Regions from separate parts of the Glutamicibacter sp. 2E12 genome, predicted to be linked through region 1. Evidence: riboswitches for the same ligand, from Rfam matches in the RefSeq annotation. Region 1 holds a riboswitch; the other holds the start of a gene.
What was found. Region 1 has a riboswitch for S-adenosylmethionine ahead of ACP3TE_RS10750 (OsmC family protein). Riboswitches for the same ligand answer to the same signal wherever they lie in the genome.
Positions count from the first base shown of each region.

Region 1 (4,437 bases):
TCGCCGGCAACTCTGGAACGACCTGTTCCTTGGTACGGCGCAGCACGAACGGACGCAGTCGGCTCTTCAGGCGCTCCAGGCGCTCCTGGTCTCCGTCGGCAATGGGCTTCTGGTAGTTGTCCTTAAAGGACTTCGCACCGCCCAGCAGGCCTGGTGCAGCCAGTGAGACCAACGCCCACAGTTCCAGCAGGTTGTTTTCCATGGGAGTGCCAGTGACCACGAATTTGCACGGCACTGGCAGCTGCCGGGCCTGCTTGTAGCCTTTGGAGGCATGGTTCTTCAGTTGCTGGGCCTCGTCCATGATCATGACGTTGAATCCGGCGGCTTCAAAATCCTCATAGGCCAGGCGGAAGATCGTGTAGCTGGTAACTACCAATTGGGCGTCACCGATCTGCGACGCCATGCTTTGGCCGCTCTTTCTAGCTGTTGAAGTGATGCCGGTGACTCTCATCTGCGGCGCAAATCGCTGCGCCTCATTGATCCAGTTGCCCACCACCGAGGTAGGAGCCAGCACCAGGAATTTCTGGGCAGGATCCTCGACGCGCGCTTGTTCAAGGCAAGCCAGCAACTGGACGGTCTTGCCCAGACCCATATCGTCGGCAAGGACGCCACCGAGATCATGGGTACGCAAGAAGTTGAGCCAGGATAGGCCGTGGCCCTGATACGGGCGCAGTTCAGCGTTGAACGTTTCCGCTAGCTGGACCGGCTGCATTTCTTCACCGCTTTGCAGCGCCTTCATGGTCTGCAGCCACTGGTTGTGCTGGGCTTCGATAATGCCCAGATCCACCAGTTCTTGCCACCAGTCGATGCTCAACTTATGGATGCGGATCGTATCGCCCTGCACCGTGCCCAGCTCCCCGGCCTCTGATATCAGCTGGCGCAGCTGCGTGAAATCTGCACCATCAATCGGGATCACCGTAAGGTCATCGAGGACGAGATACTCATCTTGCTTGGTCAAGGCCTCCAGCAGCAGTGGGAACGGGACCTTGGTCTCGTCCAGGAGCACTTCCACAGACAAGTCGAACCAGTCCCCCGTGCTTTCGCCGGCTTCGACACTGACAGCGGCCGGGGCGTGGCTGATCCGGTACTTCGGCAGCCTGTTCTGCTCTTCAACGACCACATCGGGATGCTCTGCCAATAGCGGCAATGCGTAGACCAAGAAATCGATGGATTCGGAGGTGCTGAATTCCTTCGGCGGGAAGATTCCTGAAGAGGTCAGTTGCCCCAAGGAAGCCTGCGCGCCGAGCTTGTCCTGCACCGAAGCAGCAATTTCCTTTTCCACGGCATACTGGCGGGGGCCCGCGGAGGCGTACTCCCAGGAATAGCTCACGGTCAGCGGAGTTCGGATGCTCTCCAGGGACAGCTTGAGGCTGGGGCGTGCTGGAACAGGGATGCTGTAGCTGTCATCCTCGCTCTTCAACGGTGCCATCAGGCGCAATCGGTCCAGGTGCTGGCGCTCGAAAAGCTCAACGCCTTCCTGCGGGATGGATTGCGCACCGGATTCAATAAATGTGGCCAGTTCCTTCGTGACCGGTTCAGCGAACCGGGCCAAACCGATTTCCCTGGCCTTCGGCAAGGGGCTGGACGCGTAAGCCAACAAGGTCGGCGGCGTGCCTATGGGCAAGAGGTAGACGTGCTCTTCGCTCGGCCCGCGCAGCTTCCCTTCCATGCTCAGGCCATGTTCACCGCGACGCACATCCACGTGTGCCATGGCTGGTTGCTCGCTGAACTCCACCGGGGCCTTGGCCGTAGAACCGCCGTTGACGATCTGCACTCCAGCTTCACGCAGGGCTTCGAACGCATCCAGCAGGTCCTGGCCTGGAAGATCCATCAAGGAGATCCACTCCTTGGGATCCCACGAATGGCGATAAGTATCTTGTTCAACGTGTTCACGCAACCGGTCCAGTTCAACGACCGCACGACGCTGCTTCTTGGAGAACCGCGTATCAAAAGCAACATTGCGCCAGCTGATCCCGGTTTGGATCCAGGGGCTCTTGGTGCCCTGGCGGGCCGGGCGTGCCTGCAAGGTCAGCGCGTCCTCGCCGCCATAACGCGGTTCGCTTACCACTTTCAGGATCAATCCCAGCGGTTCTTCGGCAACCAGCGGCTCATCGGAAATGACTGGAAGCAGACGGTCAAGGGTACGTTCCCACTGCGGCTTGCTATTGCGTTTCCAAGCGTGGGGATCCACCCCGGAGTCGGAGACGAAAAAGCCCTGGTCTTCTTCGGTGGTGACCTCAATGAGCAAGGCGGCGACATCTTCACAGGACTGAACCCCCGGATGCTTGCCGCAGAAGCTGGTGAAGCTGATATTGCCCTCGGTGATTTCCAATTGGGCCATCACCGATTCACGCAGCACCACACCGGAGATGCGGGTAGATCCCGGTTGCATTACCCGGTTGGCGATCTGCACTTTTCCGGAATCACACAGGAATTGGCCCAGGTTGTATTCGGATTCGGTCACCAAGGTCTGGGCCGCAGAAAGTGTCAGCTGGAATTCCATACTCGCCGTTCATTGTTCGTGCAGTGGGCGCCCGAGAGCTAGATTCCATCTTAGCGAGCCGGAAAGCAAGATGCCCGGTGACGAAAAGTTACTTCTGCCCTTTACCCGCGGGCCCTGCAACCGATAGAAATTAATCACTGAATCACGAGTTCCACTCTTTGAGCCCTGGCTGAGTGGACGGCAACCCTCCTGCGTCATTGTGCGGGGTGCCCCAGGTGAAGATTCGACGCATCTTGAACGCAAAGATGCGTAAGCGATGGCGCCCCTTGCGCCAGAAAGGGGATCAATTCCCCATGACTAATGCAGCATCTGCCCCAACCGTATCCGAAGACCGCGCACAGCGCCTGCAGGAAGCAGGCAAGGGCTGGGGCGAACGAATTTCGGCTGCCCCGCAAAGTGCCCAATTGACTTTCACCGTCGAGGGCGAAGGCTTCGATTCGGTAGCCAGCAACATTGTCTCCGGCAAGCACACCTTCCAGGTCGACGAGCCAGCTGCCCTGGGCGGCAGCGACCTGGCCGCAAGCCCCGTGGAATACGCGCTCGGAGCGCTCATCTCCTGCCAGGTTGTGGTCTACCGCTTGTACGCGCAGAACCTCGGCATCCAGGTGGACGACGTGAAGATCCAGGCCAATGGCCACCTCGATGTCCGCGGACTCTTCGGCATCGACCAGACCATCCGCCCCGGCTTCTCGTCGGTGGATCTGGACATCCGGATTGCCGGACCGGAATCAGCTGAACGCTATGAAGAACTGCGCCGCGCAGTGGATGCACACTGCCCGGTGCTGGACCTCTTCGCCAATCCGGTGCCCGTGACAACCGCGGTAAGCATCGCAGAGACCAACTAGAGTTCGCTGAACTAAAAAGCACCGCGGCGGCCCCCGACTTCAGGGGCCGCCGCGGTGCACTTCTAGCTGAAGCCAACTATTGCCCCAGGAAGTTCAGCAGGACTTTGCCGGAGCGAGCCGAATCCTTGGCCGTTTCGAAGGCTTCAAGCGCATCGGCGACCGGGAACTCGTGGGTTACCGCCTCGGAAACCTGCAGTGAACCGTCGGCCAGGGCAGCAAGCACATGGTCGATTTCGTCGTTGAAGCGGAAGGAACCAACCAGTTCCAGCTCGCGGGTAATAGCCAGCGAAATGAGTGCGGGTTGTTCTCCTGAGGGCAGCAACCCGACCATGACCACTCGACCGCCGCGCACGGCACCGCGCACGGCGGAGGCCAACCCGCGGAAGTTGCCGCTGGCCTCGATCACCACGTCCGCGCCCACCTGGGCAAGAGCTTCCTGGTCATCGGCGCGCAAAGTTGAAGTGGCACCGAGTTTCCCGGCGATTTCCAACGGCTTCTCGTGCATGTCCACTGCGATGATTTCTTTGGCTCCGGCACGCTTGAGCACTGCTACAGCGAGAGCTCCGATCGGCCCAGCACCAATAACCAGCGCCTTCTTGCCGGCGACTTCACCGGCGCGCGACACCGCATGCCAAGCAACCGCAGCCGGTTCTGCCAGTGCCGCATCACGCAGTGCTAAGCCAGCAGGCAGCTCACGCAGCATGCGTGATGGCAGGTTCACTTCGCGGGCGAATGCGCCCTCGGTGTGCGGGTAGCGGGCGGCCGAGCCCAGATAGGTGCACCCCGGGGAAAGATTCGGGCGGTCGGCCGGGTAGGGTTCCCCGGTCTCGCCTGGTGTTGCCGGGTGCACGGCGACTTTGGTTCCGGCTGCCGGCCCGCTGCCGTCAGCGGCGGCCTGCATGACGGTCCCGACGATTTCATGCCCGAGAACCATTGGAGCCTTGAGGATCGATTCCCCGGCGGCGCCGTGGCTCCAGTAATGCAAGTCTGATCCGCAGATACCGCCGTAAGCGATGGCAACGCGTGCTTCATCTGCTCGCGGCGCTGCCAGCTCGATTTGTTCAATACGCAAATCATCGGCTGCATGGG
Region 1 is NZ_CP188297.1:2,291,426-2,295,862, reverse strand. It holds gene ACP3TE_RS10755 (DEAD/DEAH box helicase) at 1-2,503, opposite strand, end outside; SAM riboswitch class IV at 2,644-2,765, shown strand; gene ACP3TE_RS10750 (OsmC family protein) at 2,797-3,348, shown strand; gene ACP3TE_RS10745 (L-idonate 5-dehydrogenase) at 3,425-4,437, opposite strand, start outside.

Region 2 (4,437 bases), 710 kb from region 1:
CCGAAGGTCAAAATTCCTGCAAAGGCCAGCAGAGCAATGATTGCATTGTTCGATAATATGCTCCACCATAGGGCCCATGAAGGTGATGCCGGAACCAAACCTGAATGACTCTCTTGTTCAAGAGGTACCGTTGCAATACCGGCTGCTACGGCGCCCAGCCACAGCAACGCTCCAATGCATAATGCTAAGCGCTGCCTTGCAAAAAGACCCTTTAAATAATGTGTCATAGGTTCGAAGGCGGACCGACAGCTTGTCGGTCCGCCCATCGTTTCTACTTAACCAGAGCCTTCTTGCCAATAGCGCGGCGGAGCATAGCCAAGGCAGCACCACCGATAACAGTGGCACCACCGAAGAGCGAGACCGCGGTCGCAACATCCATGCCAGCGAGAATTGCTGTTGCCGCTGCCGTTGCATTGGCCGTGGTAAAGCCAAAGAAGGCAACTAGTGCCTCTGGCATTACAGCGGATGCTACCAGAAGGATGGTGAGTGACGCCGTGACTGCCGCAAGTACGATGATCCCTTTTCCTGCCGAGATCGCTTGGACCGTGCTCTTTTCTGAGGTAACGCTTGACATATTTTTCCTTTTGATTGAGGCCCTGTGGAAACACGAAGAATCGCATTTTCACATGCCCTGAGTTATTGCTCCTAACTTCCAAGTTCCATTCGCCAAATGAGATTTGGCGCTGAAAATTGATGCGCAGGAGCTTTGCACGACCGAAGTCAAGATCGACTACAAGATCCGTCTCTGATCAGTCGTAGTTACTATATCAAAGAAACTTACCCACTAGAATAAATATTTTTTTGGAGGTTCAACAACTGGAAGGTGGATTTGACGTTGGTCAGGGAACAAGCCCTCCGGCGGCGCTGCATAAGGCAACGGCTGCCCTTTTTTGGACTTGTTTTCGTCGGTGTCCGCTGCCGAGGAAAACGGCCCATCCGGGTCCAGCAAGACCGCCATATGGTGGTCCGCGTGGTCACGCCACCACACGCTCATGCCGGTGCTGGGGTCCATGCGCAGATGTTCCCAGGAACGCCACAGCGCTTCCAGACGGATCACTGCCTCGTCATATTCCCACCACCGGGCAGCCCAGACCCGCGACCGGCCGTTGATCGCCCGGCGATAGACATTGCGCAGGTACTCACGGACAAACTCATCAACGGAACCGTAGTAAAGGGTTTCCTCCGGTTCAGCCTCGCCCTCGTCGTCTTGGGCTTCTTCGGCTGCCTCGTTGGCCTCCACCTGTTCGGTCACGGCGGCCACGGCCGCCTGGACAGCTCGCTGCCTGAGGGATTCCAAGAGCTCCTCAGTTAGGGCTTCATCAACCGCGGCCGTGGCCACGTTATTGATTTGCTTACGAACCGAGGCCGGTCCAGCGTGCAGCGAGGATCCATGAGCTACCTGCGCGGTTCTGTTCGACAGCCCAGGCGGGTGGCGGATATGGCGAGTTCAAGGTTTCTCGCGACAGATACTTTGATGACGAGGTTATCGCCAAATGCCTGGGGCAGCTGGCCCAAGATGGCAGGCCATGAGATTGCCAGCCATCTTGCCACGTCTTCAGGGTGGCGAGAGAGAACGGGCATTGCCGGTGTCGAGGGCTGCGGGGAACGGCTCAACCCGCCTAACCGGAATTCAAAAAGCTCCGGCCAGATCGATGATTTGATCTGGCCGGAGCTTTGGAAGATGCGAAGCGCTTATACGAGCTCAGGAATCGGCAGCGAATGGAACCGCGAATCATGGAAGATCTGTGGCGAGTGCTCGGAGGTGCGGTGCCCGTGGACTTCCATCAGGACTACCCAGTGATCCCCCGCTTCGACCTCGTTGTAGATCGAAGTCTCCAGCCACAACGTGGAGTCGTTGACGAAGAGCGCGCCCTGATCCGAGGAATAGGTATCGATTCCGCGGAACCGGTCGCCATTTTTCGACGCAATCTGAGCGCAGACACCATCATTGCGTTCGCTCAGCACTGAGACGCCAATGCGGCCAGCTTCGCGCAGCTTTGGCCAAGTGTTCGAGGACTTCTGCACGGCGAACATCACCAGTGCAGGTTCAAGGGAAACTCCCACGGTAAACGATGAAGCGACAATTCCGGTCTTCACGCCATCCAGTTCTGCACAGAGGGCGGCTACCCCTGATGGATGCTGAGCGAAAACCTTGCGCAGGGTCAACGGGTCAAGTTCAAGATTCAATGACATGGCTCGATTCCTTTGGGTCTTGCCCACCGCGCAGTAGCCTGCAAGCATTGGCTTCTCGTTACTCGAAGCCGCTTGGGCTGAAGTTCCGCGCCGTGTGCGGTACTTGTTCCAGCACATTTTGTGTGGAACCGAATCCTCACCTGGAGCACCCCACTACCGTTGAGAGGGTTGCCGATCAGCAAGCCAGGGCTTATAGCTGATGCTCTTGATTCTGTTTAAAACGATATGGCTCATGACGAACAGCCGTCAAACATTTCACTTCGCAAATCGCAATATTCGACGCAATATTCGATCCAAGGCCCCGCCAGAAGTCCTTGGGCAGTCTTTTATTCGCCATACGCCGCGCTTCTTGAACGCTTCGGCCCCATGATCGCAGCAGGCTTCCGCCGCTCTTGATTCGGCAGAACACTAACTCCTCCCCTGGGCTCGGGGCCCTGGCGCGAATTCCCTACCGCCCACCGTAATGAAACTTGGTTTCCCGGCATGACGCTGAGGTTCATGCCACTATTGGTCATGGAGTGCATTGAGTCACACTCCTGCTTATTGTTCTCCGTAACCATCGATGACGATTGAGGAATAGCCACACCATGGTAGAGATTCAGGCAAACCATTCAGAATTGACCCCACTGCGTTTCTTGGAACGCACAGCCGAGGCCTATCCGAAGAAGACCGCCGTCATCCATGGAACTCGCAGCTTCTCCTATGAAGAATTCGAAGCACGGGTGCACCGCTTTGCCCAGGCGCTGAAGGCTCGCATTGAGCCGGGCGACCGCGTGGCCGTGCTGGCACCGAATACTCCCGAAATGCTCATGGCGCATTACGCCGTACCGCTGGCAGGCGCAGTCCTCGTTGCCCTGAACACCCGACTCTCGGCCCACGAGCTGCAATACATCATTGATCATTCTGCTGCCAAGCTGATGCTTGCCGACACAGAGCTGTTGGAGAACACGAAGACCCTGCGCCGCGAGAACCCAACGCTGGAGGCGCTCATCGAGATCGCCGATGACCAGTACGCCGGAGAACGTCCGGACGTGCCCGTGGACGCCACCTTGGACGAGCTAATCGCACAAGCCTCGGATGAAAGACTTCCCTACGCCATCGCCGATGAGCGGGCTCCGATCACTCTCAATTACACGTCGGGCACCACCGGCAAGCCGAAGGGCGTGCTCTACTCGCACCGCGGCAGCTACCTGAACTCGTTGGGCGAAGCGCACCACCAGGGCTTCACCGCCAAGACCCGCTACTTGTGGACCCTGCCGATGTTCCACTGCAACGGCTGGTGCACTCCATGGGCCGTCACCGCAGCGGGAGGAACGCACCTGTGCCTGCGCGGCGTGCGCGAAGATTCCGTTTGGGATGCCATCGAGGATCTTGGAACCACCCACTTGTGCGGCGCTCCGACCGTCTGCTCCATCATCGCCGACTCCACCCGCGCCCACCAGCTCGATGCGCCACTGCGCATCACCACCGCAGGAGCTCCCCCGTCCCCGGCAATCATCTCCAAGCTGCAGAAGCTGGGCATCGAGGTAGTCCATGTATATGGCCTCACCGAGGTATACGGACCGTACACGGTGTGCGAGTACCAGGATGAGTGGGATGCCCTCGATGGCCCGGACCGGGCCGCGAAGCTCGCCCGCCAAGGCGTTGGCATGATTACCGCCGAGTCCGCACGCATTGTTGACGAGAACATGAACGATGTCCCGGCGGATGGACAGACCATGGGCGAAATCGTGCTGCGCGGCAATAACGTCATGATCGGCTACTACCGCGATGAAGCGGCCACTACCCAAGCTTTCCATGGCGGCTGGTTCCACACCGGCGATCTGGGTGTCATGCACCCGGATGGCTACATCCAGGTGCGCGACCGGGCCAAGGACATCATCATTTCCGGCGGCGAGAACATCTCCACCATCGAGGTGGAGCAAGCCCTCGCCTCGCACCCAGAGGTGCTGGACCTGGCCGTCATCGGCATCGCGGACGAGAAATGGGGCGAGCGTCCGGTGGCATATGTCATCCGCGCCAGCGGATCCTCCCTGGACGCGCAAACGCTGATTGAATTCGCCCGCGAAAAGCTTGCCGGTTTCAAGGTGCCGCGCACCATCGTCTTCCCGCAGGATCTGCCGCGCACCTCCACTGGTAAGGTGCAGAAGAATGTCCTGCGCGCCCAGGCGCTCGAAGCCAGCACACCGAACTAGCCTGAGGATCACCAATTGGAAAACACTGCACCGCGGATTCCCAACAAGA
Region 2 is NZ_CP188297.1:1,581,201-1,585,637, reverse strand. It holds gene ACP3TE_RS07445 (stage II sporulation protein M) at 1-227, opposite strand, end outside; gene ACP3TE_RS07440 (hypothetical protein) at 272-574, opposite strand; gene ACP3TE_RS07435 (DUF4913 domain-containing protein) at 785-1,261, opposite strand; gene ACP3TE_RS07430 (flavin reductase family protein) at 1,693-2,193, opposite strand; SAM riboswitch class IV at 2,288-2,404, opposite strand; gene ACP3TE_RS07425 (long-chain-fatty-acid--CoA ligase) at 2,781-4,388, shown strand; gene ACP3TE_RS07420 (PaaI family thioesterase) at 4,404-4,437, shown strand, end outside.
Region 2: another riboswitch for S-adenosylmethionine. It lies ahead of ACP3TE_RS07430 (flavin reductase family protein); the one in region 1 lies ahead of ACP3TE_RS10750 (OsmC family protein).